One region of the Natronocella acetinitrilica genome, then DNA from elsewhere that is predicted to be linked to it. Evidence: predicted binding sites of a transcription regulator. Region 1 holds the regulator's gene; each other region holds the start of a gene.
What was found. Region 1 encodes sigma-54, which starts transcription at its own class of promoters, with help from an activator protein. Its sites were predicted from a motif close to TGGCANGNTNCNTGCTT; they were not measured.
Positions count from the first base shown of each region.

Region 1 (7,327 bases):
CACCCTGGTCGGCATCCTGATCTGGTTCACGATGCGGGCTCGGCGCGGCGAACTCAACGTGACCGACGCGGTACCGAACCCGGGCCCGGTAGGCCGCACCATACTCTGGCTGGTGATCAGCCTGTGCATACTTCTCGTCAGCGCCCAGATACTGGTGGTCGCCGCCGCGAACCTGGCGCGCATGGCCGGTGTGAGCGACCTGGTAATCGGACTCAGCATCGTCGCCCTGGGGACCAGCCTGCCGGAACTGGCCACCAGTATCGCCGCCGTCCGCCAGCGACAGTTTGCGCTGGTCATCGGCAACATCCTTGGCTCCAACCTGTTCAACCTGCTCGCCGTCCTCGGCCTCGCCGTGGCCATCCGGCCAACGGAACTCGGGTTGATCCAGCTGCTGCGCGACTACGGTGTCATGACGGCGCTCACGGTGATCCTGTGGCTGCTGTTGCTGACCAGACAGGGTATCGGGCGGCTGAGTGGCCTGTGCCTGGTAATGGCCTACCTGCTCTACCAGGCAATCCTGTTTGCCCTGCCCCACACCTGACTTGCACCGCCCCCGGCCGCAGCCGACAATGCCCGGCAGCAGCCACAACGTCCCTAATCCGGCACGACAGGGAGGACCGGTCGCCATGGCGAGCGCCGGCGAGACAGACTACGACGCAGACCAGCTCCGCGAGCTTGGCGGCCGCGTCCTGGAGCTAGAGGCCGGGTCCATCCTTGCCCTGCGGGAGCGGCTTGACGCCGGATTCGTTGCGGCCTGTCGATACATGCTCGGTTGCCGGGGCCGGATTGTCGTGCTGGGCATGGGCAAATCAGGCCACATCGGCGGCAAGATTGCCGCGACCCTGGCCAGCACCGGGTCGCCCGCCTTCTTTGTCCATCCCGGCGAGGCCAGTCACGGGGATCTCGGCATGATCACGGCTCAGGACGTGGTGCTGGCCCTGTCCAACTCCGGCGAAACCGGGGAAATCATCACCATACTCCCGCTGATCAAGCGACTGGGGGTCCCTCTGATCAGCCTCACCGGTAATCCGGCATCGACTCTGGCCCAGGCGGCCAGTGTCAACATCGACGTCTCCGTTGCCCAGGAGGCCTGCCCCCTGAATCTGGCCCCCACCTCGAGCACGACGGCGGCACTGGCCATGGGCGACGCGCTCGCCGTGGCGATGCTCGAGGCCCGGGGCTTCACCGCCGAGGACTTTGCCCGCTCCCACCCCGGAGGTCGACTGGGACGCCGGCTACTGCTGCTGATCGACGATATCATGCATACCGGCGACGCCCTGCCCCGGATCGGTGCCGACGCACCGCTTCGGGACGCGTTGCTGGAAATGAGCCGCACGGGCCTGGGGATGACCACGGTGCTGGATGACGACCACCGGCTGGTGGGCATATTCACCGATGGCGACCTGCGCCGCAGCCTGGATCGCGGCGTCGATGTCCATGACACGCGGGTCCGCGAGGTCATGACCCGCGGCGGACGTACCATCCAGCGCGGCGCACTGGCAGCGGAAGCGCTGCATCTCATGGAGGAACACAAGATCAACGCCCTGGTGGTCCTGGATCAGGACGGCCGCGTGATCGGCGCGCTCAACATGCACGACCTGCTTCGCGCCGGGGTGGTGTGATGGATACTTCGCTGCCGGTGATGTTCCGCCGGCCCTCCGACGACGTGCTCGCCCGGGCGGCCCGGGTTCGCCTGCTGGCACTGGACGTGGACGGCGTGCTGACGGACGGCACGATCTGGTACGGCGACAGCGGAGAGAGCCTCAAACCCTTCAACATTCTCGATGGCCTTGGCCTTCGTCTGCTGCTCGGCGCCGGCATTGCCGTGGCCCTGATCACGGCTCGCGACTCGAACCCCCTCCGCCGCCGGGCGGCGGACCTGGGGATTCCCCACGTCCACACCGCGGTGAACGACAAGCTTGCCACCTGGAAGGGGCTGCTCGCCGATTTGCAGCTTGACCCGACGCACGCGGCATTCATGGGGGATGACCTCATCGACCTGCCAGTGCTGCGCCAGGCTGGGCTTGCGCTCACCGTGCCGAACGCGCACCCGGCCCTGCAGGTTCATGCCCACTGGTGCGCAGAGCGTGAGGGCGGTGGGGGCGCGGTGCGGGAAGCCTGCGAACTGATCCTCGCCGCCCAGGGCAGCCTGCAGGCGATTCTGGAGCGCTACGGCCATGCATAGGCGCTGGGTGTTCCGCATCGTGGCCGGGCTGGTCATCGCCGCTGCAGGCTGGTGGATACTCGACGAGGACACGGTGGACCCGGTGGTCGCACCGGACAGTCTCGAGCGGGAGCGCACGCCGGATTACTTCGTCGAGAACTTCACCCTGGATGCCACCGATGAACAGGGCGTCCGAACCTATCGGCTGCAGGGCGACACCATGACGCACTTCATGGACGATGACCTCTGGCGGGTACAACAGCCCTGGATGATCTACTACACCGAATCCGGCTCGCCGTGGCATCTGCGCTCGGAGCGCGGCCGGGCGTGGAACAGCGTCACCGAAGCCATGCTGGAAGGCGACGTCACCATTCGCCGCGAGGCCAGCGACGAGAACCTTGAAGCCAACATCGACACCTCTGAAGTCTACCTTCGCCCGCAGGCCCGCTACGCTGAAACCGACCAGTACGCCGTTTACTACCGGGACGGCTTGCGCATCAGCGGGATCGGCGTGCGGGGCTACCTGGACAGACAACAGATCGAGATGCTCTCGGAGGTCAGAGGCGTATATGAACCTGCCGTCGACTAATCGGCTCCTGGGCCGACTTGCACTTTCAGTCCTTGCCTTGGTACTGACGAGCGCCGCTGCGGCCGAACCGATCTACCTGGATGCGGACGAAGCAGAAATAGACAATGTCTCCGGGGTCAGCGTCTATACCGGCAACGTGGTCATGACCCAGGGGTTGCGCGAGATCACCGGCGACCGCATGACGGTGCACACCACCCGCGAGGGTCGCGAGCTCTCCCGGGTCATCGTCGAGGGCCGCCCCGCCGTCTATACCCAGCAGCCCGACGACGGCACGGCGCTGGTGAGGGCCGATGCGCCGCGCATGGAGTACTTTGCCACCGGACCGGAACGGATCATCCTCATGGACGGCGGCCGCATCACCCGCGGGCGCAACGAGTTCACCGGTGAGGTCATCGAATACAATCTGGAAACCGAGGTCGTCAATGCCCGGGGCGATGACGATACCGGCCGACGCATCCGCATCACACTGTTCCCCGAGGATGAAGAATGAGCGCTGTGCCCGCTGAAGCCGATAGCACGCTTCGCGTGGTGGACATCAAGAAGAGTTACCGCAAGCGCGTCGTGGTGCGTAGCGCATCCCTGTTGGTGAATACGGGTGAGGTGGTGGGCCTGCTCGGGCCCAATGGCGCTGGCAAGACAACCTGCTTCTACATGGTGGTGGGCCTCGTGCCCACCGACGGCGGTCGCATCGAACTGGATGGCAAGGACATCACCCGACTGCCCATGCATGTACGGGCCCGGCGTGGTGTCGGCTACCTGCCCCAGGAAGCCTCGGTGTTCCGCAAACTGAGCGTTGCCGACAATCTGATGGCCATTCTCGAGACCCGGCCCGAACTCAACCGGCAACAGCGCCGAGACCGGGTGGGTGAGTTGCTCGACGAGTTCAACGTCAGTCACCTGCGCGACCAGATGGGCATCAGCCTGTCCGGGGGCGAGCGGCGCCGTGTGGAAATTGCCCGCGCGCTGGCGGCAAACCCGCGTTTCATTCTGCTGGATGAACCCTTCGCCGGGGTCGACCCCATTTCCGTCCTGGATATTCAGGAGATCATCCGCCACCTGGCCGCCCGGGGAATCGGCGTCCTGATCACGGACCACAATGTGCGCGAGACCCTCGGCATCTGCCAGCGTGCCTACATTCTGAGCGGTGGGGAAGTCATTGCCGAAGGCGGCGCGGAAGACATTCTGGCCAACCAGCGGGTGCGGGAAGTCTACCTCGGTGAAGGTTTCCGCATGTGATCATGGCCACGGCGAACCCGTTGACACGCAAGACTCGGGCCATGCGCTGTTCTCAGCGCCTGTCTTTTCCGTTACGATGATCCGGACGCTTCGCCACGACGTTGAATGCATGCGGAATCCGGCACCACAAAAAGGCTACATGATCAATGGCAGCGCCGCTCCGGCGCCCATTTACCATGTAATCCGGTAACCCCCTGCCCATGAAACAGTCGCTACAACTTCGACTCGGCCAGACCCTCACAATGACCCCACAGCTGCAGCAGGCGATCCGCCTGTTACAGCTATCGACACTTGAGCTGCGCACCGAGATCCAGCAGGCCCTGGATTCCAACCTCATGCTGGAACCGGCGAGTGAACACGACGACGAAATCGACGAGGAAGCCATCGCCGACAACCGCGATGGGGACGATGCCGAAGCCCGACAGCAGGCGGAGCGGGATGAAGCCCGCCGCGAGGTTGCCGAACGGGAAGTCGACGAGTCCAACAACACCGCACCCGACGATATCCCCGACGACCTGCCCCTGGATTCCGACTGGAACGACGTCTATGACGGAGCCACCAGCTACAGCGCCGGCGACAGCGATGAGCAGATGGACTCCTGGGAGAGCCGCTCCAGCAGCAGTCGCAGTCTGCAGGACCACCTCCAGGAGCAACTCGAACTGAGTCCGCTGAACGAGCGCGATCGCGCCATCGGCGAGGCCATCATCGACTCGGTGCGGGACGACGGCTACCTCAGCAGCAGCCTGGACGACATCCTCGCAGCGCTACCCCCGGAGTGGGAAGTCGAACTTGATGAGGTCGAGGCCGTGCGCCATCTCATCCAGCGCTTCGATCCCCTGGGGGTTGCCTCGGTGAACCCGCGGGAAGCGCTATTACTGCAATTACAGGTCCTGCCGCCGGACACGCCCTGGCTGGAGCCGGCCATCCGTCTCGTTGACCAGCACCTGGAATTGCTCGGCAGCCGGCAGATCGCCCAGCTGACCCGGCGCATGAAGCTCGATCAGGAAGAGCTGCAGCACGTCCTTGCGCTGATCCGCACCCTGGATCCACGGCCCGGCTCGCAGATCAGTGACCGGCAGGCCGAATATGTGACTCCGGACGTCTACGTGCGCAAGGTTCAAGGTGCCTGGCGAGTCGAGTTGAACCCGGAGGCAACGCCACGGGTGCGCGTCAACAGTTATTATGCGAGTCTGGTGCGGCGGGCGGACAGCAGTAACGAGAATACGACCCTACGGCAGCATCTGCAGGAGGCACGGTGGCTCATCAAGAGTCTGCGCAGTCGCAACGACACGCTGCTGAAAGTCGCCACATGTATTGTCAATCATCAGCAGGACTTCTTCGAGTTTGGCGAGGAGGCGATGAAGCCGCTGGTGCTGCGGGAAGTTGCCGAAGAGGTGGAGATGCACGAGTCCACCATCTCCCGCATCACGACCCAGAAATACATGTATACCCCCAGGGGCACATTCGAGTTCAAGTACTTCTTTTCCAGCCATGTCCATACCGTGGACGGTCAGGAGTGCTCCGCAACATCGATCCGCGCACGCATCAAACGACTGATCGCCGACGAGGACGAGAGCAAACCCCTCAGCGACAGCCGACTGGCGGACATACTGAAGGATGAAGGCATCAATGTCGCCCGACGCACGGTGGCGAAGTACCGGGAGTCCATGGCCATCGCTTCATCCAACGAACGAAAGCGCATTGCCTGAGCGCGGTGTCGTCGGCCCGGTAAACGGCCGCCCCCACCCAGGGCCCTGAATAAGAGATACTAAGGAGAGCGCCATGCAAGTCGATATTACGGGCCATCACGTTGATCTGACCGATTCTCTCCGCGACTACGTTCAGCAGAAGTTCATCCGTCTTGAGCGACACTTTGACAACATGGTGGACGCCCACGTGATTCTGACGGTGGAAAAACTTGACCAGAAGGCCGAGGCGACACTGCAGCTTGGCGGCGCGAAACTGTTCGCGGACGCGGTGTCCGGAGACATGTACGCTGCCATCGACGCACTGATCGACAAACTGGACAGGCAGGTGAAGAAGCACAAGGAGAAACTCACCGACCATCATCGAGTCGAAGGCCTTCAGGCGAAAGCGGCCGGTGGTGATCTCGAGGAGTGACCAGGCTGGCCGGCGATGCCCTGGGCGGCATCTCCGGTCGACATACACTGAACGGGCAGGCCGTTTGCCCAGGGGCGGGGCCGGATCGGCGATCCGGCGTGCAAACCAATGATCAAGATTGCCGACCTGTTGACCCAGGACCGCATCGGCTGCGATGTGGCCGTATCCAGCAAGAAACGCGGGCTGGAAGTGCTCAGCGAACTCGTGGCGGGCGAAGCAGCCGGTCTGAACGCGGGCGCTATCTTCAACAAGCTGATAAGTCGCGAAAAACTCGGGAGCACCGGGCTTGGCAAAGGCGTTGCCTTGCCTCACGCCCGCGTGGAAGGCAGCGATACCGCCACTGCCGCTTTCATCAAGCTTCCCGAAGGCATCGATTTCGATGCCTTCGACCGACAGCCGGTGGATCTGCTGTTTGCCCTGGTCGTGCCGGAGCACTTTACCGACGAGCACTTGCAGATCCTCGCGCGGCTGGCGGAGATGTTCAGCGACCCTGAATTCTGCAACCGGCTGCGCGAAGCGGATTCGGCGTCTGCCCTGCATGATCTGCTGACGGCCTGGAACGGCGACCAGGCCGCCGACGGTTGATGCCCGGAATTTTATTCGACCAGGACCGGACCGAGCTGTCGGACAGCGCCATGACAACGGCAACCGTCATCCCCGGGACCTTAGTCCGGATCTTCAACAAAGGCGTGCTGCTGACTGGTGACAGCGGCATTGGCAAAAGCGATCTGGCCCTGGCGCTGATGGATCGCGGCCATACGCTTGTCGCAGACGATGCGGTAGAACTCTCGGTGACGGCGGACCGTCTGACCGGATATGCCCCCGCAGCCTTGCACGGATTACTCGAAGTGCGCGGGCTTGGCCCACTGCGGCAGACACGCTGCGCCGACCAATGTGAGATCGCCGTCGTGGTTAACCTCGTGCAGCCAACCAGGGAACAATGGGCCAGCTGGCCACGTCTGCATGGCAAATGGGATGCAGTCACGCTGGGGGGCATCTGCCTGCGGCGACTGCACTTGCCGGTTGCCTCCGGTCGGCCCTTGCCGTTGCTGCTGGAGGCCGTAGCCCGGACTCACGATGGGGAGATGAGACATGGCTGATGCCCGGCGCCTGATCATCGTCAGCGGCCTGTCCGGCTCTGGAAAGACCGTCGCGCTGCACACCCTGGAAGATGCCGGCTATTACTGCATCGACAACCTGCCCATCTCCCTGCTCTC
Region 1 is NZ_JALJXV010000002.1:337,599-344,925, forward strand. It holds gene J2T57_RS04890 (calcium/sodium antiporter) at 1-541, shown strand, start outside; gene J2T57_RS04895 (KpsF/GutQ family sugar-phosphate isomerase) at 627-1,622, shown strand; gene J2T57_RS04900 (KdsC family phosphatase) at 1,622-2,185, shown strand; gene lptC (LPS export ABC transporter periplasmic protein LptC) at 2,178-2,753, shown strand; gene lptA (lipopolysaccharide transport periplasmic protein LptA) at 2,791-3,243, shown strand; gene lptB (LPS export ABC transporter ATP-binding protein) at 3,240-3,989, shown strand; gene J2T57_RS04920 (RNA polymerase factor sigma-54) at 4,190-5,698, shown strand; gene hpf (ribosome hibernation-promoting factor, HPF/YfiA family) at 5,772-6,110, shown strand; gene ptsN (PTS IIA-like nitrogen regulatory protein PtsN) at 6,219-6,695, shown strand; gene J2T57_RS04935 (HPr kinase/phosphorylase) at 6,746-7,210, shown strand; gene rapZ (RNase adapter RapZ) at 7,203-7,327, shown strand, end outside.

Region 2 (7,327 bases), on a different contig from region 1:
GCGCGATCTTTCTCTGGCCGGGCATCGCCTTCATGGACTGGTTCTCCCGCACGTTTCCCTACGTCGTGATCCGTTACGGGTTCGGTTTCTCGGCGGAGTCCTACATGTTCTGGGCCTTCGTCGTCTCCATGGCATTCTGGTTGACGACCCTGCTGCTTTGCCTGTACGCGCTACGAACCCTCATGCGGCGTCGACGCCGCACAGACTGATGGCCGCCCGGCTTTCGGCCCATGCTGCCGACTGTCACATCGGCAGGGGGGTGCATTTTTTGTCAGATACGTTATGCTTTTTCAAGTTGTCAGGCGATTCTTACAAAATTCTTGTACAGGGGTTGCACGGATCGCCGAAAGAGATTATATTGATGCATATGTTGTACAGTATTTAGGAGTTTTGAATACCTGTCTGTCCTTGCTGAAGTTCTTCTCGCGTTGGCGCACCCTGTCCCCTTAGTCTGCGCCACCCGGCCCATCCCCCAGGCGGCCGGGTTTTTTTTGCCTGCAACATTCGTTCTGTCTATCAAATTGAAATTTTTGATAGACAGAACGAATGTTTTTGCGAAGAACTCAGAGGAGGGGTATCAGGCGCTGCCGAGATCTCGGCCGGATCGTGGCTGTTGGGTGCCGCCGGGGCCGTAAGCTGCCTGGTCACTTTCCATCGGCTCGCCGCGCAGGACTTCCAGCAGCCGGTGGTTGTCTTCCAGGCTGCGGCGGATGATTGCCCCACAGGCTTCGTTCATCGCCTGCCCTTGTTGCAGGCTGCGGAGCAGTGTCGCCCACAATTCCTGAACCGCGTCGTCGCTACTGCGCGAGAGCAGTTCGTTCATGCCGGAGTTGGTGTCGGGCAGCCCCTGGGCGAGAACCATCGCCCGGCGCTGCGCGTCCAGCGTCTGAACATCATCCAGTAGCGCCATCTTGCGCTGGACGGCCGCGCCGAGCGCAGCAAGATCACGACCGGCGATGCACCGTTGTTCCTCAATCAGGGCATCCTGCAGGTGTTCGCTGCGCTCCAGCAATTCCGTCAGCAGTGATGCCAGCGTTGCGCTTGTTGTTGCCGTCACGATTATCGCTCCAGCAGGCCTTCAAGTTCGATAAAGCGCCCCGCAATGGCGTCGGCGTCGATGGGGTAGTTGCCATCGGCGATGCTCTGGCGAATGGCTTCCACACGTGCCATGTCCACGTCCGGTGTTTGCCCGATGGCGGCGCCAATGGCCTGCAAGCGCTCGGACTGATTGGCCGTGAGCTCGGCGGATGCCGAGCCAGCGTTGTCGCCCGTCGCCTGGCTACCAGGTCGATTGGTCACTTCGCTGGTCTGGCGATTGCGCAGGCTCTCGGCCAGTGCCCGATCAACGCCCTGGTTTCCGCCGTTAATTGGATTGGTCATCCGATTACTCCTAAGCCGCTTTTCGGCCGTCGCAACTGTCATGGAGCGACCCTTCGCTCCTTACTCGACTGTGATCGGCAGCCCGTGCTGAAACTTTAGCCCGCCGATCAGATTTCGATGGTCGAGTCCCGCGGCGTTCAGAGCCGCACTCTAACACGGCCATCTCCAATGATTTCGCCCTCGATCACTCGCTGGGACTGCACGTTTCGTACCCGAATACGATCGCCCATCGCGCCACCTTCCATCGCCTCGCCACGCATGCTGACCTGGGCGGAGCCACTGCTGGCCAGCACCGTTACGGTCTGACCGCGGCGTACCAGTTCAGGGAGCGTGATCATCGCTGGAGTGAGTACCTCCCCGGACCGGGCTGGTCGCCGCAACTCCATGCCCACCACCTGATCGGCCTCCGTGAAATAGCCATGGCCCAAAGTGCCGACGTTGACCTCCAGCAGACTCAGGTCTGCTTCCCGCAGACGTTCGCCGCGGCTGAGCGTGCGGCCAACGGTGTAGACCTCCACAAAGCTGTCCACCTGGGCCGATACGTAGATCGTCCATGGGGCCTGGTCGGCGCAGCGCACGCCGATGGTGGTGCGGCCACCCTGGCGATTGGTCTGGTGCTGAAAGGTCTCCAGCGGCAGGCTGCACTGGCGTAGCCGCAAACGCGGGTCGAGTCGCCCGATGGTCACCTGGCCGCGTTGGCCGGGCGAGAGCAGTTGCCCCTCTGCGTAAACGCGGGCGGCATCGCGAATGCTCTCCAGTGACTGAACACCGTTTGCCGCACCGGCCAAAAGGGGCGTCAGCAGCAGCAACGTCAGAACGATGACGCCCAGTGCCGGAAAACCGACGCTCGAAGTTGTGACGCCGGTCAGCGTTGTGTCGTGCCTGCCACGGATAAGCTCTGTCACGTGTGTGATCCTCATGCCTTCAAAGGCTTGCAGATCAGGTATGCAGTAACGGTGCCAACATCGACCGCCCTGGGTGAATCCGGTGGGCTTCAGAAACCAGGCACGCGGTCGATAGGGTGGACAATAACGACAACGCGAGATAACGCACATGGCCAGCATCATAGAAACGGTGGACCAGCGAACCAATCTGGTCGGCCAGAACCGGCTGGAGTTGCTGCTGTTCAACCTGAACGGTGCACAGATCTTCGGAATCAACGTGTTCAAGGTGTGTGAGGTCATTCGCACGCCCAAGCTGATCCGCATGCCGCATGCCCATCCGGCGGTGGCCGGGGTCGCCCATATTCGCGGCAAGACCATTGCCGTGCTCGATCTGAGCCTGGCAACCACCGGCAAGCCGGTGGATTCCAGCGGTGAAACCTCGATTATCGTCACCGAGTACAACCGCACGACCCAGGGGTTCGTCGTCCGTGGCGTTGATCGCATCGTTAACCTGAACTGGCAGGACATCATGCCGCCGCCCAGCGGTGCCTCCGGCTCGGCCTACCTTACCGGCGTGACGCGGGTAGATGACCGACTGGTGCAGATCGTGGATGTGGAAAAGGTGATGGCCGAAGTCACCAGGGCGGAGCGCGTCGCAGCCGCGAGTGAACAGGAGTCCAGGGACGACGCCATCGACCGTCACGTACTTGTGGTGGATGACTCCGTTGTTGCGCGCAAACAGGTGCGGGATACCCTGCAGCAGATCGGCGTGCAGGTGAGCCTGGCCAAGAATGGTGAAGAGGCGCTCGCAATGCTGGATCAATGGGCGGGTGCGCCGGCGGGAACGCCCCTCGAGTCCATGCTGATGGTGATTTCCGATATCGAAATGCCGCGCATGGACGGCTATACGCTGACCTCCGAGATCCGCAAGCGGGACAATCTCAAGCACCTGCATGTGCTGCTGCACACCTCGCTCAGTGGTGTGTTCAACGGCAACATGGTGAAACGCGTTGGTGCCGACGACTTCCTCGCCAAGTTTGCCGCCGACGAGTTGTCAAAGAAGGTCACGGAACGCCTGGACGCAGCCTGATAGACTAGCCAGGGAGTGGCGACGACTGTCGCCGCTTCTTTCTTTCAGACAGATTAAACGGGAGCGCGGCTTGTCTGCAGGCAGGCAAATTGATCCGGACCATTACCAGGCCTTCCGGGGTTTTCTGGAGCAATCCTGCGGGATCGTTCTGGGTGACAACAAGCAGTACCTGGTATCGAGTCGCCTGGGCCAGTTGATGGTTCGGGAGGGGATCGCCAACCTTGGTGAACTGGTGCGGCAGGTGCAGAGCAATCGCGCCGGCGGCCTGCGTGGCCGTGTAATCGAGGCCATGACCACCAACGAAACCCAGTGGTTTCGTGATCTCTACCCGTTTTCCATTCTGCAGGAGCGGCTGTTTCCCGAGTTCGTCAAGGCTGGAAAACCCCGCGTCCGGATCTGGTCTGCCGCCTGTTCCTCCGGGCAGGAGCCTTATTCCATCAGCATGGCGCTGCAGGAATTCATTGCCGCCGGGCAGCGTCTGGAGGCAGAAATCGTTGGCACCGATATCTCTCCCGCCATGGTCGCCCAGGCGCGTCTTGCCCGCTATGGCGGCAGTGCCATCAGCCGTGGGCTGTCCCTTGAGCGGCGCAAACGTTTCTTCCAGCAGGTCGACGACGATACCTGGGAGGCACGGCCCGAGATCCGCGGCAGGGTGAAGGTTCAGAGCCACAATCTGCTCGAGAGCTTCACGAGTCTTGGCCGTTTCGACCTGATCTTCTGCCGCAACGTCCTGATCTATTTCTCGGCGCAATCCCGCGAGGATATCCTGCGGCGGATGTGCCAGCAGCTGTCACCGGGCGGCTACCTGATTGTTGGTGCTTCGGAGTCATTGGCCCGGCATGCCGATGATCTGGAGATGGTGCGCAGCCACGGCGGCGTACTCTACCGCTTGCGCAACAAGGTGACTGAGCGTCGTTAGCCCGGAGTTTCGAGCGATGGCGGCAAGACCTTGCCGCCGGCTTGCCGCCGGAGCCCTGTCAAAATTCCGCCTGTTCGGGTTATCGGCGCTTGGGCCGAAAGCTTGACCCCGGCCCTGGCGCCGCACCGCTGCGGCGTTCCTCACCGCTAAACCCTGTTGTTTCCTTTGTGATCGTCCTCCTGGCGACGCGCTGGCACACCTTTCGCATAACCCCTCTCGAACAATCGTGAGGGCAGGTCATGAGCATATCTCTGGACAAGGCAATGGGTCTGCACGCGGCGGCGCTGAAGCTGCGCGGTGAGCGCCACCAGGTGCTGTCGCAGAACCTGGCCAATGCGGACACCCCGAACTACAAGGCGCGGGATTTCGATTTCCAGGCCGCGCTGCGGGCGGCAGAAGGCTCGCAGCGCGGTGGGCAACTGCAGATGGCGACCACCCACGGCAATCATCTGCGCGCGCAAGCCGGCGGCAACGCCTCCATGGAACTGCTCTACCGCCAGCCCTACAGCCCATCGCTGGATGGAAACACGGTGGAGAGCAACGTGGAGCAGGCCCAGTTCGCGGAGAACGCGGTGGGATATCAGGCCAGTCTGAATTTTCTCGGTGATCGCATCACCGGTCTTATCGGCGCGATTCGAGGGGAGTAGGGAGCATGTCTCTGTTCAAGGTGTTTGACGTTGCAGGGTCAGCCATGACGGCGCAGTCCCTGCGTCTGAACATGACCGCCAGCAACCTGGCCAATGCCGAGACCATGGCCGGCACGCCGGAGGCCGCCTACAAGGCGCGGCATCCCGTGTTCTCGGCCACGCTGCAGGCGGTGCGCGGCAACGATGGCAATACCGTTGGCGTGCGGGTGCGGGATGTCATCGAGAGCGAGGCGCCGAACAAGGCACTGCACATGCCCGATCACCCCGAGGCGGACGAGAACGGTTACGTGTACCGCTCCAACGTCAACACGGTGGAAGAGCTGGTCAACATGATCTCGGCCTCCCGCTCCTACCAGAACAACGTGGAGGTGATGACCACCTCCCGCGATTTGCTGCTGCAGACCCTGCAGCTTGGCCGGTAGTGTCGTGAATCATGAGTTCGTCATCTTGCTGCGGGTCGGCAAAACGCTGTCGCAAGGCGGCATCGCGAAGGCGTGGCGGGCCCACGTCGAGCGATGCCAACACCGCGACAGCGTTTTGCCGACCTGCCCTTCGGGAGCCAGTGCGCGCCTCGCTGGCGGTGTTGCAGCTCCTCACCATAGCGACGGCTATGGCTCGTCGCCGCGCCTAGCCAGCAAGGCGCGCACTGGCTCAGAAAGGTGACGAACTCATGATTCACGACACTAGGAGGCTGACGGATGTTTGACGCATTGACCGCCGGAAATGGTGTGGGCAGTGGGACGCAACCCAAGGACGCCGTGGGCAAGGGCAACGACGAGCTGGGTCAGGACGATTTTCTCAAGCTGATGATCACCCAGTTCCAGAACCAGGATCCGTTCCAGCCCATGGAGAGCGGCGAATTCCTGGGTCAGCTTGCGCACTTCACCAGCGCCAACGGCATCACCGAACTGCAGAAGTCCTTCGACAAGTTCGCTGCATCCATGACCACGGATCAGGGCCTGCGGGCCGCGAGCCTGGTGGGGCGCGATGTGCTGGTCGAGAGCAACCGCGGTGCGCTGCGTGAAGGCGAGTCCATGGGCGGCGCCGTCAAGAACCTGTCGGGCGTCGATAACGTGACGGTGCGCATCGAGAACGCCGCCGGCGAACTGGTCCGGGAATTGCCGCTGGGTGCGGCTTCCGGTTCGCAGGCGAGCTTCAACTGGGATGGCACCAATAACCGCGGTGTGCGCATGCCGCCGGGCGAATACCGCATCAGCGCCCAGGGCACCCGCAACGGTGAAAGCATCAGCCTGGGCGTGCTCTCCGGCGCACGGGTGAACAGCGTGACCCTGGGGCAGGGTGGGCAGAGCCCCATGCTCAGTCTTGACGGTGTCGGTGACAAGCCGCTCTCCGATGTTCGGCAAATTCAATAATCGAGGACAAAAGCCATGTCGTTCAATATCGCACTGTCCGGCCTGAACGCCGCCTCCGCGGACCTGGACGTGACCAGCAACAACATTGCCAACACCGGCACGGTGGGCTTCAAGGAGTCCCGTGCCGAATTTGCCGATATCTTCGCGACCTCCCAGCTGGGTCTGTCGCAGAACGCCATCGGCCAGGGTGCCCGGCTGTCGAACGTGCGCCAGCAGTTCAACCAGGGGCAGTTCGACTTCACCGGTAACAGCCTGGATCTCGCCGTCAGCGGCACCGGCTTCTTCCGGCTGAGTCAGGAAGGCTCTATCTCCTACTCGCGCAACGGCGCATTCGAGCTCAATCGCGATGGTTTCATCGTCAACGCCGACGGCAAGCAGCTCACCGGCTTTACCGCCAATACAGACGGCAACCTCACCGGTGCCCTTGGCCCGCTGCAGGTGAACACCGGCGACGTGCAGCCGAGTGCCACGGACAATATGGAGCTGAACGCCAACCTGGACGCGACCCAGGAGCCGCCGGCACTCGCTTTCGATGAGGAGAACCCGGAGACCTACAACTTCTCGACCTCCACCACCATCTTCGACTCTCTTGGTCGCTCGCACCTCTCCACCCTTTATTTCGTGAAGGGGGCCGCGGATAACGAGTGGCAGGTGTACACCGATGTCAACGGCAACATTAGCGCGCCCACCGACGTGGTGTTTAACCCGGACGGTTCGCTGAGCACCGTGAATGGTGCTGCCGATCCGAATGTGGATTTCACCTTCGCCGCGGCTGACACCGCCGGCGTCGAGGGCGCGAACGATCTGGACATCACCGTCGACTTTGGCGGCCTGACCCAGTTCGGCACGCCGTTCAACGTCGCCGAGCTGCGCCAGAACGGGTTCACCGCCGGCCAGTTCTCCAGTCTGGATGTGGAGAGTGACGGCACCATCTTCGGCCGCTACACCAACGGCCAGTCCCTGGTGCTTGGCCAGCTCGCCCTGGCGCGCTTCCCCAGCCCGGAGAAGCTCACCCAGACCGGCGACACTGCCTG
Region 2 is NZ_JALJXV010000006.1:251,744-259,070, reverse strand. It holds gene J2T57_RS13750 (hypothetical protein) at 1-209, shown strand, start outside; gene J2T57_RS13745 (flagella synthesis protein FlgN) at 578-1,057, opposite strand; gene flgM (flagellar biosynthesis anti-sigma factor FlgM) at 1,060-1,380, opposite strand; gene flgA (flagellar basal body P-ring formation chaperone FlgA) at 1,518-2,285, opposite strand; gene J2T57_RS13730 (chemotaxis protein) at 2,434-3,354, shown strand; gene J2T57_RS13725 (CheR family methyltransferase) at 3,425-4,273, shown strand; gene flgB (flagellar basal body rod protein FlgB) at 4,513-4,920, shown strand; gene flgC (flagellar basal body rod protein FlgC) at 4,926-5,342, shown strand; gene J2T57_RS13710 (flagellar hook assembly protein FlgD) at 5,619-6,293, shown strand; gene flgE (flagellar hook protein FlgE) at 6,309-7,327, shown strand, end outside.
Region 2: flgB (flagellar basal body rod protein FlgB) is a predicted target of sigma-54. The motif match lies at 4,465-4,481, and genes of this name have one in related genera.

Region 3 (7,327 bases), on a different contig from region 1:
CGAGTCCGACACCACCGCACTGGTGCTGCGTCTGCCGGACGTGGAAAACGGCCACTGCGACATTCCGCTCGGCGAGCTCCAGCCGACACCACGGGATGATGCCCGGGCCGATGCCGACACCGCCATCGACGCCGCCGACACGCTGCTACTCCCCGTGCTGGTGCTCTGTCATACCGACGCATCCCTCGACCCCGCGCATGCCGAGCCGCCGCGCCCGGGGCGGCTCTACGTATTCCGCGACGGGTATCTTTGGCGGGAGCTGGAAGTCACCAATGAGGCGGGGCTGCGGGATATCGATCTCTTGGTGCACGCCGGCCGGCCCGGGCATGAGCGCCGCGCCAGCACCGTGGTGCAACTGACCCTGCTGCTGCCCCACCGCGTGGGTGGGGTGGAGAGTGCCTTCGCCATCGCCTACAGCGAGACCCCGTGGAGCTGGTCACGCATCAACAGCCTGGGGGGAATGCACCCGGATGATCCACGCCTCGCCGGGCGCGCACAGCTTTTGCCGAGCGGCACGCAGCTTGAGGGCGCGGACGAGCGCCGCGCCCAGCGCCTGCAGGGCTTCGCGCTGGATTCACTGGCTGACGCCATCACACCCCAGCCGGCCCGGGAAGGCTTTGCCGCCATCGAGGCCAGCGCAGACGCCCCAAGCGATGACGAGTACCTGAATGACCTGCGCTGCCCCCATACACCGGCCATCTACCTGCACGACCCGTTGGGCATTGCCACCACGCTCATCGCGCGCATTGGAGAGGCGCAGGAGGCACTGACCGAGCAGCTTGAGGCCATCGCCGAACATCCCCACTACGCCAGTGCCGTGCTCATTAACCGCCTGTGCTTTGACGAGGCGCTGTGGGACTACCGCGCCACCCGCCGTGGTACGCGCTACGACGACCGCAGCGAAGAGGCACGGCAGGCCCGCAACCTCGGCCGGCTCATGCGCCGCGACTATGTCACTGAGGACATCCTGCAGACCGCCGAGCGGGCCCGACTGCAGACGGAACTGCGCGACGCCCGGGACCAATTGGTCGCACTGTGGCAGGGGCAACTACCGGATAACAGTGGCGCGATCCGCGACCACAGCCCCGACTGGATAAGTCTTGAGGCGGCGCTCGAGGACTGTGCCTGGCTGGAGAGCGGCCCACGGCTGCTGCTCTACCAGCAGCTCATCACCCACCTGGCACCGCTGCTGCTCGCCGTGGCGGATGTCGACATGGGGCTTGATGACGTCGCGATTGAGGACGCCAACCTGGAGCGTCCCGGGCTTGAGATCGCCGCACGGCTCCGGCGATCCGACGATCCGCTGCACCGCATGGCTTTCCCCAACGCGGACGCACTGGCCGCCGCCCGGCATGGCGAACCCCCGCCGACCACACGCAACAGACCACCCCGTGACACCCCCTGGTGCCGTGCCGAAGACATCGCCGCCGCCTTTGGCCGCGGCAGTGGCGACTTCGCCCTTACACCCGAACTCCGCACCCTGCGAGACGAGCGCGAGAACATGCTGGCAGCACTCTTCGGCCTGCTCGCCACCCTCTGGCGCCAAACCGGTGAAACCGACCCCGGGCCGCTGCTCGGTACGCTGCTCGGGCTCGGCAAGCTCGCCGGTAACCCGGCGTTTGAAGGCGCGGAACTGGTCGCCGCCCGGACACCGCTCACAGGAAAGCGCATCATCGGCGCCGAACACCTGGACTTCGACGCCGAGGACACCGCCGAGGCCAGGCACCGCACCTGCTTCTGGGGCCCACGGCTCTACAACCCCCACACCGGCGAGATCAACGCCGACGACCTCACCCTGGCCCAGGCCCGGGCCACCGAGGCCGAGAACCCCGGCCGCATCAACGACCCGCGACTCTTCGACGCCCCCCGCTGGTTCTGGGCCGAGGAACGGGGCGGCACCTTCGAGACCCGGGGTGCCGTCATCACCATGGGTGTCGCCGCCGCCAGCGCCGCCGGCACTGCCCTGGCGAACCGACCCCCCGGACCACTGCCGGGTGGACTCTCGCCTGTCGCCTCCAGTCTGCTACAGACTGGTGCTGCAAGCGTGGCTAGCGCCATCCTGCTGCCAATTATGTTGGTGAATACGTGGGGGGCAACGGCGAGCTTTCTAACTCGCCTTGACGAACCCGGCTCACTTTCTCGTGCCGGCTATGCGTTTTCGTCGCTCGCTGGCTCCTCCCTCACAGCCCTAGCTGCGGCGAGTGAGATCTTCACCAAGGAGCGTGTTGGCACTATGTTGACCAACCAGATACCGGGGCGTACAGGCGTTGCATTGGGACGTTTCGCAACAGGTTCATTTAGGTCGGGACGTCTTGAGCGCGTGCCTTACACCACGGCGGCAGGAGCATTCGTCGCCGCTGGCCAGGGACTGCTAGCCTTCGGCAGTGCAGCAGAACGTGCCCGCGCCGGAAACCATGGCGCCGCCGCTTTCTATACCGCTCACGGAGTCAGCATGTTGACCTTCGGAGGCGCGTCGGTCATTGAGGCGAAGCTCATCGCTCGAGGTGCGCTGGCCGGTTTTCTCAGCCTCGGCCCGAAAGGCTGGGCAATGCTCGCCGTAGGTACACTACTTGGCGTGGCCGCCCGGCACTTCACCGACACGCCGCTGGAGGCTTGGGCCCGCCATGGCCCCTTCGCCGCACGGCGCGATGGGCGGCACGACGCCGACACTGGCGCCTCTGTGCCCCGGGGTGACCTTGCCGAATTTGATGCCGACGCCTGCCACCGGGCGCTAGTCCAGACGCTCGCCACTCCTGCGGTTCGACTCTATCGCGACCCAGGGCGGACCGTAGCTGGCACGCCGATAGTCACCATGAAAGTGGCACTGCCCATGCCACTGCCGGACGGCGAGCGCCTGGAATGGCTCTGCACCCAGACTGTAGAGACCTGGGAGCGGGAACCAGAGCAACCAGCAGCCCGGCAGGTTGTTTTCGACGGCCGGAAGTATCCGGAGAAAGCCATCGCGCCGGTGGACTGGGAGCCGATCGTCGACCCAGACACCGGCCAGGCACTGGGCATGCGGTACTACTTCGACAGCACACCGCAGATTCCCGGTCGACTGCTCGGCGGCGAAGTGTGGTGGCAGGCAAAGATCCGGCTCCGCCTGGCTACCGACGGCACGCTGCCCCCTGCAGGCGAGGGGGCGAACTCAACAGAAAGTACCAAACCACAGGAAGTTGACCGCAGCGATTCAGGCTGGATTCACGCCCCCGCAATAACGTTCCGTTACCGATCTGGGAAACCGCTATGAGCATGGTGCAGCCCGATTACCTACCATCTGCCCATCGAGGTTGTCAGCCCGTCCCGGAGCGCCGCGAAGAAGACCGTACCATCCGCGCGGTGGACATCCCGCTCCGGGGCACTATAAGCACAGAACACCTTCCGGTTTCAGGCCTTGGCTTCTTCAAGGAAGCCAACGAGGATTCGGAACGCTACGAAAGGCTTAAGGAAAAAGTTCGCCGCTGGGGCGGTTTGCCCTGGGCTGGTATCGAAAACACCCAGATAATGGCCAGCTTCGTGCGATTCGGCACAGGTTTTTTCTGCGTCGGGGCTGTTATTTGCGCACTAATGCTGTTCTTTGCCGGTCTTTTTCAGGGGCAGCTCTCTTATGTATGGAATGACATCGGCATGGCCTTGCTCGCAGCGCTCCTGCTCTACGGCCTCTACCGCCTCATCGACTGGCTCATCCGCACCGACCGCATCCCCGACGGCAAGATGGTCATCTTCCACCGCCCGAGCGGCATGGTGCGCGTGCCCGGCAAGGGCAAGCACATCGAGGAGATCCCCCTCCACGACTTCCTGCCCATGATGAGCCGTCACTTTTCACTGGGGGTGGGCGGCACCACGCAGCTCGCGCTCAGCCACCGTTCCCGGGAGCTGGTCATCTCCTACCACGGGACCGCAGGGCAGGAGGCCTGGTACCCGATCATCTACTGGGAGTTCCTGCAGCAGTACATGGATGTCACCAAACCCATTCCCGACGTGCCGGAACTGGAAAACGACCGCTGGGACGACCCTTTCACCCGCGACTGGGATCAGCGCCATGGCCGACCCCGGTACTGGTGGCGGGGCATGTCAAAAGAGACCTTCGATCGCCTCCTGCAGGACAGCCGCGAGGCCGCCCGCCGCTTCCCCTGGCAGCAAGTGCTGGACGGCGTCCCAGCAGAGACCGCCATCCGTAAATCAGGTTGGACCCCCTCCGAATACGCCCAACAACCCTGGATCGCCGCCGCCCGTATCGGCGATGATTATGGTGAGGACAGCCCAGCCAGGGAATCATGAGCGCGACAGATCCAACCAGACTATGGTCGCCACCCCAAATCTCAAGACGGTGCGTTACGCGCTGCGCGCTAACACACCCTACGGCGGGCACGGCCAAACGTAGGGTGTGTTAGGCCGAAGGCCGTAACGCACCACAACGGCGGTGGTGTTGCCCCAAGGCCCAAGGCACAAACCGGGGTCCGGTGCGCCGGTCATGGACCGTCAGCGACAGGGATGTCGCTGTCGAGCCCCCAGGGATGGGGTTACGGCGTGTCCATGAGCGGCGCACCGGACCCCGGTTCTCCGGTCGAACGTCTGCCCCGCAACGTCACCCACCCGGACCCACCTGCCGCTGAGCGTCACTTGCGCCCGTGTTCGGCGTGAACTAAATCACAGTTTCACCACCTCCATACCCCGCAAACCCACAAAGCACGGTTCTGGCACGCCCTGTGCAATCACGTTAACCAGAACACCGACGCGGCGTTGCGATCGGCGAGTTCTTAACCAGCAACCGATCGTCTGGCTTTGAGCCGACCATCACGAAGGAGCATCACAATGAAGGCACAGAAAGGTTTTACGCTCATCGAACTGATGATCGTTGTCGCAATCATCGGCATTTTGGCGGCGATTGCTATTCCGCAGTATCAGAACTATGTGGCGCGATCGCAGTTTGCAGAGTCCAACACCATTCTCGGTGGTGCCCGGGTCACCGTAGAGGAGCGCGTCGCGCAGCGAGGGTTGGGCAACACAAACATTGAAATAGGCAACGCGGTATCGGATTTCGGTATTCGGCTGCAGGGCCGTCACGGCGCTATCACCGACATCACCGATGCTGAGGAAGGTTTCTCCATGACCTACACATTCGGCAGTGGTGACGACGCGACTGTTAGCGACCTTCTTCTTGACGGTCCGGACGTTGAGTTCGTCTACACCCCTGATGGCGAGTGGGAATGTGGCGCCGGCACCGACGTAGACGTTCGTTTCCGCACCGGCTTGTGCGCTAACTAACGCCCAGCACAAGAGTAAGTTTGAGGGGGAGTGCGTTAAACAGCATTCCCTCTTTTTTTGTCAGGTCTTCCAATAAATGAGCAGCGACACTGATTAAATGCTCCGGCTTGCCCACGCCGCCAGTGATCGTAGCCGAGAAATTCCCAAAGGGTGGTCACTATGAAGCTGAACCGCGGTTTCACGCTCATTGAGTTAATGATCGTAGTCGCAATTGTCGGAATCTTGGCTGCAATTGCTATACCCCAATATCAACAATATGTAGCCCGCGCCCAGTTCTCAGAAGCGCATATTGTCATCGGAAGCGTTCGGCCTGTCGTAAGCGAACTGTGGATGATTAGCGGCGCAGCATCTCTAAACGGTGAAACTCTCCAGACGTTGGACTTGGAGAGAACGGGTCGACATGGCGCTCTCACGTTATTCGCTACCGACCCTATTCGCTTCGTCTTTGAATTCGGAGCAGACGGAACCAATGCAAACGATGCCCTTCTGGGCGAAACCGTTACCTATACACTGGATGTTGTTACTGGCCTATGGGAATGCGACAGCACGGTCGCCGAGAGATTCACGACAGGTTGTTGATCGCTCGAAAATCCATTCAAACTGACGAGGATTTTGAATCATGCCTTCCACGACTACCGAGACCGGCACGCCATAACTCCCCAAGAGTTGTTATCCCGGCTGTTACTTTCAATAACCCTTGATTGAGCAGAAAGTCATGAGCTAGCTCGTTTAGATGCTTTCTTATCACTCTCTCAGATGTGTGCTCAAGCAATAGAGCCTGTGCCTCGGCGCCTAGCCGCCAAACCTCGAATAACCCCGTACGTCCTCGGTATCCAATATCGTTACATTCTGGGCATCCAGTCGAAGACCATATCCTGTCAACCGACTCATAATCGACCTGTTGCAGATATCGACGTTCCCGCTCATTCGGCACCCGCTCCTCCTTACAATGCGGACACAACGCCCGCACCAGCCTCTGTGACACCACCACCTCCAAGTTCGCCGCAATCTCGAAGTCGTCCATGCCGTAGTTGCGCAGCATGGTGATGGCGCCGACGGCGTCGCGGCTGTGGAGGGTGGCCATGAGGGTGCGGCCGCTGGAGGCGATGTCGTTGGCGGCGCGGGCTGAGTCGCTGTCGCGTATCTCGCCTAGCAGGATGCAGTCCGGATCGAGACGGAGCACGGTGCGGGTGCCGCTGGCGAAGGTGAAGCCCTGGGCTTCGTTCACGGGCATCTGGTTGATGCCGTCGATCTCGTATTCCACCGGGTCTTCCAGGGTGATGACGTTGCGCTCCACGGTGCGCAGGCGGTGCAGCAGGGCGTAAAGGGTGGTGGTCTTGCCGGCACCCGTGGGGCCGGTGACCAGCAGCATGCCACTGCTGGATTCCAGCCAGTCCGACAGCAGTTCACCCTGGTCGTCGTTCAGGCCCAGGTCTTCCAGTTCGGTGTATTCCAGCCCACCGCTGAGAATGCGGACGGCGAGTTTATCGCCCCGCAGACACGGCGCCACGGTCAGGCGCAAGTCCAGGCCCTGGTCGTCCATCTGCCAGGTGAAGCGGCCGGATTCGGGGGTCTGCACCGGCATGGGGTTGAGTTGGGCCAGGTTCTTGAGCTGGTTGGTGAGGCGCAGGGCAAGGTCGTCACCCAGTTCGCAGACATCCACCATGGCGCCATCAACGCGGAAGCGCAGTCGCAATCCACCCAGGCCGGGGTCCAGGTGAATATCGGAGGCGCGGGCGGCGACGGCGTCCTGCAGCAGCATTTCGGCCTCGAAGGGTTGTTCCTCGTTGTCGGGGCGATCTTCCTGCGAGGCGAGCAGCCTTGGAGCCAGATGTGCGAAGTGCGGACGATCATTTGCTTGAGGATTGGCGGCCATGGACGCTCCTGTAAGAAATTTCACTACCAGCATAGAGGGGAAATTGCTCCGCGGGGCGGGCATGGGTCGCAATCGGCGGATAGAAGCTCCCAAACCCTGAACCAACAGCCACATTGCTGGTATTCTTTGACTGGTAACGAGCGTGCGAGGCTGCATCTATGCAGACGGCTAAAGAGGAAGTTC
Region 3 is NZ_JALJXV010000001.1:25,377-32,703, forward strand. It holds gene J2T57_RS00110 (PAAR-like domain-containing protein) at 1-3,250, shown strand, start outside; gene J2T57_RS00115 (hypothetical protein) at 3,247-4,281, shown strand; gene J2T57_RS00125 (pilin) at 4,816-5,268, shown strand; gene J2T57_RS00135 (pilin) at 5,428-5,847, shown strand; gene J2T57_RS00140 (GspE/PulE family protein) at 5,864-7,144, opposite strand.
Region 3: J2T57_RS00125 (pilin) is a predicted target of sigma-54. The motif match lies at 4,699-4,715, and genes of this name have one in related genera.

Region 4 (7,327 bases), on a different contig from region 1:
GGAGGTCCTTTCCTCGCCGGTGTATGGATCGGTGGTGGTACAGGCGGCGAGAACGACAGTGGCAGCCAGGGTGAATACCGCGGTACGGACAAACGGCATGTCATCAATCCTCGTAGCGTTCAAAAATCAATGTGGCGTTGGTGCCGCCGAAGCCGAAGCTGTTGGACATAACCGCGTTCAGGGTGACGTTATCCATGCGCTCGCGCACCACAGGCATGCCGGCCGCCTCGTCGTCCAGTTGTTCGATGTTTGCCGAAGCGGCGATTAATCCCTCTTCCATCATCAACAGGCTATAGATGGCCTCCTGTACGCCGGCGGCGCCAAGCGAGTGACCGCTGAGTGACTTGGTCGAGTTGATGTATGGTGCTTGCTCTCCGAACACGGTGCGCAGCGCCCCCAGCTCGGTGATGTCGCCGACGGGTGTGCTGGTGCCGTGGGCATTGACGTAATCGACGGGGCGACGCGCTGTCGCCAGGGCCTGCTGCATGCATCGGACTGCGCCTTCACCGGATGGCGCAACCATGTCGTGACCGTCGGACGTGGCACCGTAGCCGGTGACTTCCGCCAGTATGCGGGCACCGCGGGCAAGGGCATGTTCCAGCTCTTCGACCACCACCATGCCGCCGCCGCCGGCGATGACAAAGCCGTCCCGACCGGCGTCGTACGCGCGTGAGGCCTGCTCAGGCGTATCATTCCGCTTCGATGACAGCGCACCCATGGCGTCGAACAGCATGGTCAGCGTCCAGTGCTCCTCTTCGCCACCACCGGCGAAGACCACGTCCTGCTTGCCAAGCTGTATCTGTTCCACCGCATTGCCGATGCAGTGTGCACTGGTGGCGCAGGCGGAGCTGATGGAATAGTTGATGCCCTTGATGCGGAACGGGGTTGCGAGGCAGGCCGATACTGTGCTGCTCATCACCCGCGGCACCTGGTACGGACCAACCCGCTTGACGCCGCGCTCTCGCAGGATATCTACGGAGTTGATCAGGTTTTCGGTGGACGCCCCACCGGAGCCGGCGATCAGCCCCGTGCGGGGGTTGGAGACCTGTTCCGGTGTCAGCCCGGCATCGGCGATGGCGTCTTCCATGGCGACGTAGGCGTAGGCTGCCGCATTGCCCATGAAGCGGCGCTGTTTGCGATCGATGCGGCCTTCGATATCAAGGTCGACCACACCAGCCACCTGGCTGCGAAGACCAAGGTCCGCGTAGGCCTGCTTGAAGCGGATGCCTGATCGCCCGTGACGCAGACTGTCGATGACCGACGCCCGGTCGGTGCCCAGGCACGACGTAATGCCGAGCCCCGTTATAACTACCCGTCTCATGGTTTTATCACTCCAGATCGCTCCGGATCAGCCTTCACCTATTGCCTGTGAGAGGCGGCGACGCCCCCCGGCGCAGCGGCATGACTATCGGCAGCGGAACCCTAACCCTGCATGGCCTCGGGCGAATGGAACAGACCAACGCGAAGATCCTTGGCGCGGTAGATGACGGTGCCGTCCACGTCCAGTTCTGCATCCGCTATGCCCATGACCAGCTTGCGCATGATGACACGCTTCATGTCGATTCGGTATGTCACCAGTTTGGCATCGGGCAGCACCTGTCCGGTGAACTTCACCTCACCGGCACCCAGTGCCCGCCCTCGTCCCTGGCCGCCTTTCCATCCCAGGAAAAAGCCCACGAGCTGCCACATTGCATCCAGGCCGAGACAACCAGGCATCACCGGATCATTCTGGAAATGACAGTCGAAAAACCACAGGCCGGGGTGGATATCCAGTTCAGCCAGAATCTCACCCTTGCCGTGTGCGCCGCCCTGATCATTGATCGTGGTGATGCGATCGAGCATCAGCATGTTGGGCTTGGGCAACTGTGGGTTGCCCGGGCCAAACAAGCGCCCTTCCGCGCAGGCCAGTAGATCCTCATAGGCGAAGCTGCTGTGGTTCATGCAATAGTGCGGATTGCTCGACATCGGTCTCCTCGGTGCGGGTAGGGCCGCTCCGGCCCGCGTGGCGCCCACGACTTACGGCCACGGTTTATTAGCTCATGGCTACACGAGGGGGAGTGTACGGGATCAATCCGCCGGGATCGAGCGTATCGGCATGGTACAAAAAGAAAAGCCCCACCGCGCGGGTGGGGCAAGGGTACCTCCTGGAGGGCAAACGGAGGAACGATGAAAAGCCTGTTACTTACTGACGCGACTCGATCATGGAGACGACTTCCTGACGCATCTCCGGGTCGCGCTCCAGGGCGGCGGCGATGGCCGAGTATTCCTGGACCTCGAGTCCGCTGTCCTGAATGGCCTGGACCATTTCGTCGTTGGCTTCCTGCTGCAGATCCTGAGCCTGCTCGGTGGACTCAACCTCCTGCAAGAGCTGCGAGTACTCATTGTGAATCTCGCCAACTTCAACGTAGGCGTCAGCGAACTGTTCCAGCTGGGCGCTTTCGAACTCTTCACCCTGCTCTTCCATGATGGCCCGTTCGGACTCGTCCATCCCGTCGTCGGTGGACTGTGCCATGGCCAGGGGCGAGAGCAGCAACCCGGACAACAGGGGAACGAGAGCGGCACGCGTGCTGAACTTCTTCATTGGTTCACCTCATCCTTTGGTCATGTGTGACTATTCGCCAGGAGTCTTTGCAGAAGGCATGCCATTTGCTGCCTTAACCGGGTCAGACGGCGGCCGAATCGATGTCAGGGCGCACCATTGAGCCATTCTCGTGAACACGGCCTGCCCAGGGGGTGTCGCCGGTTCATCCGCCCGACAGCCGATTTCTGGTGTGCCAGAATGACACATGAGACACACAGCTACAGAGGTTTGACCTGTTGCGCAATCGTTTGAGTCTTCGCTGGGTACTCATTTTCCAGGTTCTGGCGCCACTGCTGGCCGCGATGCTCGTGTTCACTTTCATCGGGCTGCGCACCCTGGAAGTGGCCCTGGAGAAACGGCTGCAGGAGGATGTGGAGCTGGTGGCCCGGGCGGTACGGCTGCCCATCAGCCACAGCCTGGAGCGCGGCCAGCAGGCCGATGTGCGGCAGGCGCTGGAGTCGGTGTTCCGCATCGGGCGTGTCTACGGGGCCTATGTGTACGACACGGAGGGTGACCTGGTTGCGGCGGTTGGTGCGGTCAATCCGGCACCGCGTACCCGGGATGTGGCGCGCATGGCTGCCGAAGGCGAGCGCCAGGGCGCCTACCAGCAGATCCAGGGCCAGGAGGTGTACTCGTATTTCCTGCCACTGTCTGACAGCGGCGGTCGCATCAGCGGCCTGTTGCAGGTAACCCGGCGAGGCAGTGATTTCCAGAACCTGGTGTCCTCCCTGCGCTGGCAGGCCGGCTTGGTCATCCTGCTGGCCGGCGGCTTGATGAGCCTGATGGTGCTGGTCGGTCATCGTCGTGCCATCGGGCGCCATTTCGAGGTTCTTATAGGCAACATGGCCCGAGTCGAGGCGGGGGACCGGAAGCATCGCGCCGACGAGGATGGCCCGCTGGAGATACGCCGCCTGACCCGGGCCCTGAACACCATGCTGGATGCGGTGGATCAGGCGCAGCGTGAGGTGGCCGAGCGTCGCGAGGCGCAAGGGCGACTTGAGGAGCAGCTTCGTCAGGCCGAGAAGCTCGCCGCCATCGGACGGCTGGCCTCTGGTGTGGCCCATGAATTGGGTACCCCGTTGAGCGTTATCGACGGCAAGGCCCAGCGGGGCCTGCGCCGCAGCGACGTCGATGATGACCGCGCCGCGACATTGAAACAGATCCGTGGGGAAGTGGCGCGGATGGAGCACATCGTGCGTCAACTCCTGGAGTTCGGCCGAGCCCGCAACAGGAACCTGCGTGACACCACATTGGGCGTTCTGGTGGCGGCAGCGGCCGGCGCGCTGGAGCCGCTTTTCAACGAACACGACGCCGTGCTCGATCTGCGCCCGCCATTGCCCGACCCACCGGTCCTCGCCGATCCCGTCCGCCTGGAGCAGGTGCTGGTGAACCTGCTGCGCAATGCCATTCAGGCCGGCGCACGAAACCTGCGGGTGGAGTGGGAACCGGACGGCGAGGACGGTGTGCTGCTGCAGGTGCATGACGACGGGCCGGGTGTGTCCGAGCAGGATCGTCCGCGCTTGTTCGAGCCGTTTTTCACCACCAAGTCGGTGGGTGAAGGCACCGGTCTGGGTCTGTCCGTGGTCCATGGCATCGTTCAGGAGCACGGCGGCGAGATTCGTGTCATCGACAGCGAGACCCTGGGCGGTGCCTGTTTCTTAATCAATCTGCCACTGCATGCGGCGGATGCTGGCCAAGAGGAGCGCCATGAGCAGCAAGGCGAAAAGCAGACAAGCTGAGCAGGTTCTATTGGTGGAGGATGATCGCGGTCTGCGCGAATTGTTGACCGATGAGTTACGTGACGCGGGTGTTCAGGTCACGGCGGTTGAAAGCGCCGAGGCCGCACTGGACGCAACGAGCAAGTTCGCCCCCGCGCTTATCATCAGCGATCTGCGTCTGCCCGGGCGTGACGGGTTTGACCTGTTGCAGGAGGTCCGGGCCATGCAGGATAGCCCGGCATTTTTGATCATTACCGGATTCGGCACCATTTCACAGGCAGTGGAGGCCTTGAAGCAGGGTGCCGACGAGTTCCTGACCAAGCCGCTGGACCTCGAGCATTTCATGTTGTGTGTGAATCGCCTGCTTGAGACGCGCCGCCTCCGCGGCGAAGTCCAGCGCTACCGAGGCCTTGTCAGCGAGGATCACTTTCACGGGCTGGTGGGGCAGAGCCGCAGCATGCAGAGCCTGTACGACCAGATTCGCCAACTCGGCCAGGCCGTGGGGCCTGTCCTGGTGATTGGCGAGAGCGGAACCGGCAAGGAGCTGGTGGCGCGGGCAGTGCACGATGAGTCCCATCGCGCCTCTGGTCCGTTCCAGGCGGTGAACTGCGCCGGGGTTCCGGCAGAGTTGCTGGAGAGCGAGTTCTTCGGCCACGAGGCGGGCGCCTTTACAGGCGCGGTGAAGGCGCACAAGGGGCTATTCGATCAGGCCAACGGCGGCACGCTGTTCCTCGACGAACTCGGCGAGATGCCCCTGGCCCTGCAGGCCAAGCTGTTGCGGGTGCTGCAGGATGGCGTCATCCGCCCGGTGGGGGGCAGCAAGGAGCACACCGTGGATGTGCGCATCGTTGCCGCGACCAATCGCAACCTGGAAGAGCGCATTGAAGCCGGTGAATTCCGCGAGGACCTGTTCTATCGCCTGGAGACGTTCACACTGCGGGTGCCGCCGCTGCGGGAGCGGGGTGAAGACCTGGAATTGCTGGCGGCGCTGTTCCTCACCCGCTTCGCCATGCAGATGGAGCGCGACATCCAGGGTTTCTCCGGCGATGCCCTTGCCACCTTGAAGAACTACGCCTTTCCCGGCAACGTCCGCGAGCTGCAGAATGCCGTCGAGCGCGCCGTGACGTTCTGCCAGGGCGACACCATCAACGTGGAACATCTGCCAATGCGGATTCGCGGCGGTGAGCGGCGGGGCATACCCGCCGAGGCCGTGGACCAGGTGATGCGACAGGTGTCGGACGGCCCGATGCTGCCCACGCTGGCGGAGCTGGAGCACCGTTATATCCGCTACGTGCTGGATCAGGTGGGTGGCAACAAGCGACGGGCAGCCGCCATGCTGGATGTGAGTCGCCGGACGCTCTATCGGAAGCTGGATGAGGAGAGCGGCACCGTCTAACGACTGGTCCGCTCCCAGACCAGGATCTGGTTATTGGCCGGCAATGGGCAGGCACGCTTGAAGCGCAGGCCCACCTGGTCTGCCAGCTGCTGCAGGTCCTCACGATGGCGGATGCCGCTCGCCGGGTCCCTTGCCCTGATTAGCTGGTCGAAGCGGGCATTGCTGTCGCTGGTGGGCTTGCCGTTCTCGTGAAACGGCCCGTACAGGCAGAAGCGTCCGCCGTCGGCGAGCACCCGGGAGGTGCCGGCGAACATGGCCTCGACGCCGTCCCAGCCCATGATGTGCGCGGTATTGGCCGAATACACCCATTGCGCCCGGCTCACCGGCCAGGGGTGGTCGAGAACATCCAGCGCCACCGGTGCCAGGGCGTTGGGCAGCGCCGCGTCCTCTATCCAGGCCTGGATGCCGTCGAGATACTCGACACGGTCGGAGGGCAACCAGACAAGGTGCGGCAGTGCGGCGGCGAAGTAGACCGCGTGCTGCCCCGTTCCGCCGCCGATTTCAAGCACGGTGCCGGCGCCATCGAACTCCTCGCGGAGCACCGAGAGGATCGGGTCCCGGTTGCGCTCGCAGGCCTCGGACCAGGGTTTGGGCTGCCTGTTCATTGGTCCGGAACATCCTCCCCGGGCCAGTCGGTGATGCGCTCATCCACCATCGCCGGGTGGACGTGCTGCTCCAGGATGACACGGCCCCGCACCGATGCACCGGCGGCATGAACGGTATCGCGGCTACCGGAGACGAGCGGGTGCCACCAGGCCAGCCCGCGGCCCTCCTCGATGCGGCGATAGGCGCAACTTTGCGGCAACCAGGGCAGGCTGCGCACCAGTTCGGGCGTCAGCTGCAGGCAGTCGGGTACGCGGCGCGTGCGGTTTGCATAGTCGCCGCAGCGGCAGCTGTCGCAATCAAACAGGAAGCAGACGATATCGGTGTAAGCGATCTCGCCGCTGTCCTCGTCCTCGAGCTTGTGGACGCAGCAACGGCCGCAGCCGTCACACAGCGATTCCCACTCCTTGGCTGTCATTTCGTCGAGTTGCTTGGTTTCCCAGAAGGGACGTTCGCTGTCGTGCATGGCGGCTACCGCAGAGTGAGCTTCAGTGAGCACCATACCCCCACAGGCGGCGCGGGCAAACCGGTTCGTCACCACCTCGGGCCATCCTGTATAATCCGCCGATTTCCCAAGCACCGTCCAGTGACCAGGCATTCCATGACCAAGCTATCCGACGAGGCCGCCCGGCGGCGCACATTCGCCATCATCTCCCACCCCGATGCCGGCAAGACCACGGTGACCGAAAAGCTGCTGCTGTTCGGCGGCGCCATCCAGGTGGCGGGTACGGTAAAGGGTCGCAAGGCGGCGGCGCACGCCACCTCCGACTGGATGGAGATGGAGAAGGAGCGCGGCATCTCGGTCACGTCATCGGTGATGCAGTTTCCCTACAAGGATCGGGTGGTCAATCTGCTGGATACGCCGGGCCACGCCGACTTCTCCGAGGACACCTACCGGGTGCTGACGGCGGTGGATTCCGCGCTCATGGTCATTGACGTGGCCAAGGGCGTCGAGGAGCGCACCATCAAGCTGATGGAGGTTTGCCGCCTGCGAGACACCCCCATCATGACTTTCATCAACAAGCTCGA
Region 4 is NZ_JALJXV010000005.1:167,037-174,363, reverse strand. It holds gene J2T57_RS11635 (YiaD family glycine zipper/OmpA-like lipoprotein) at 1-99, opposite strand, end outside; gene fabB (beta-ketoacyl-ACP synthase I) at 104-1,321, opposite strand; gene fabA (3-hydroxyacyl-[acyl-carrier-protein] dehydratase FabA) at 1,423-1,941, opposite strand; gene J2T57_RS11620 (DUF4168 domain-containing protein) at 2,183-2,581, opposite strand; gene J2T57_RS11615 (sensor histidine kinase) at 2,830-4,320, shown strand; gene J2T57_RS11610 (sigma-54-dependent transcriptional regulator) at 4,289-5,695, shown strand; gene J2T57_RS11605 (DUF938 domain-containing protein) at 5,692-6,300, opposite strand; gene J2T57_RS11600 (YcgN family cysteine cluster protein) at 6,297-6,764, opposite strand; gene J2T57_RS11595 (peptide chain release factor 3) at 6,900-7,327, shown strand, end outside.
Region 4: J2T57_RS11620 (DUF4168 domain-containing protein) is a predicted target of sigma-54. The motif match lies at 2,629-2,645, and genes of this name have one in related genera.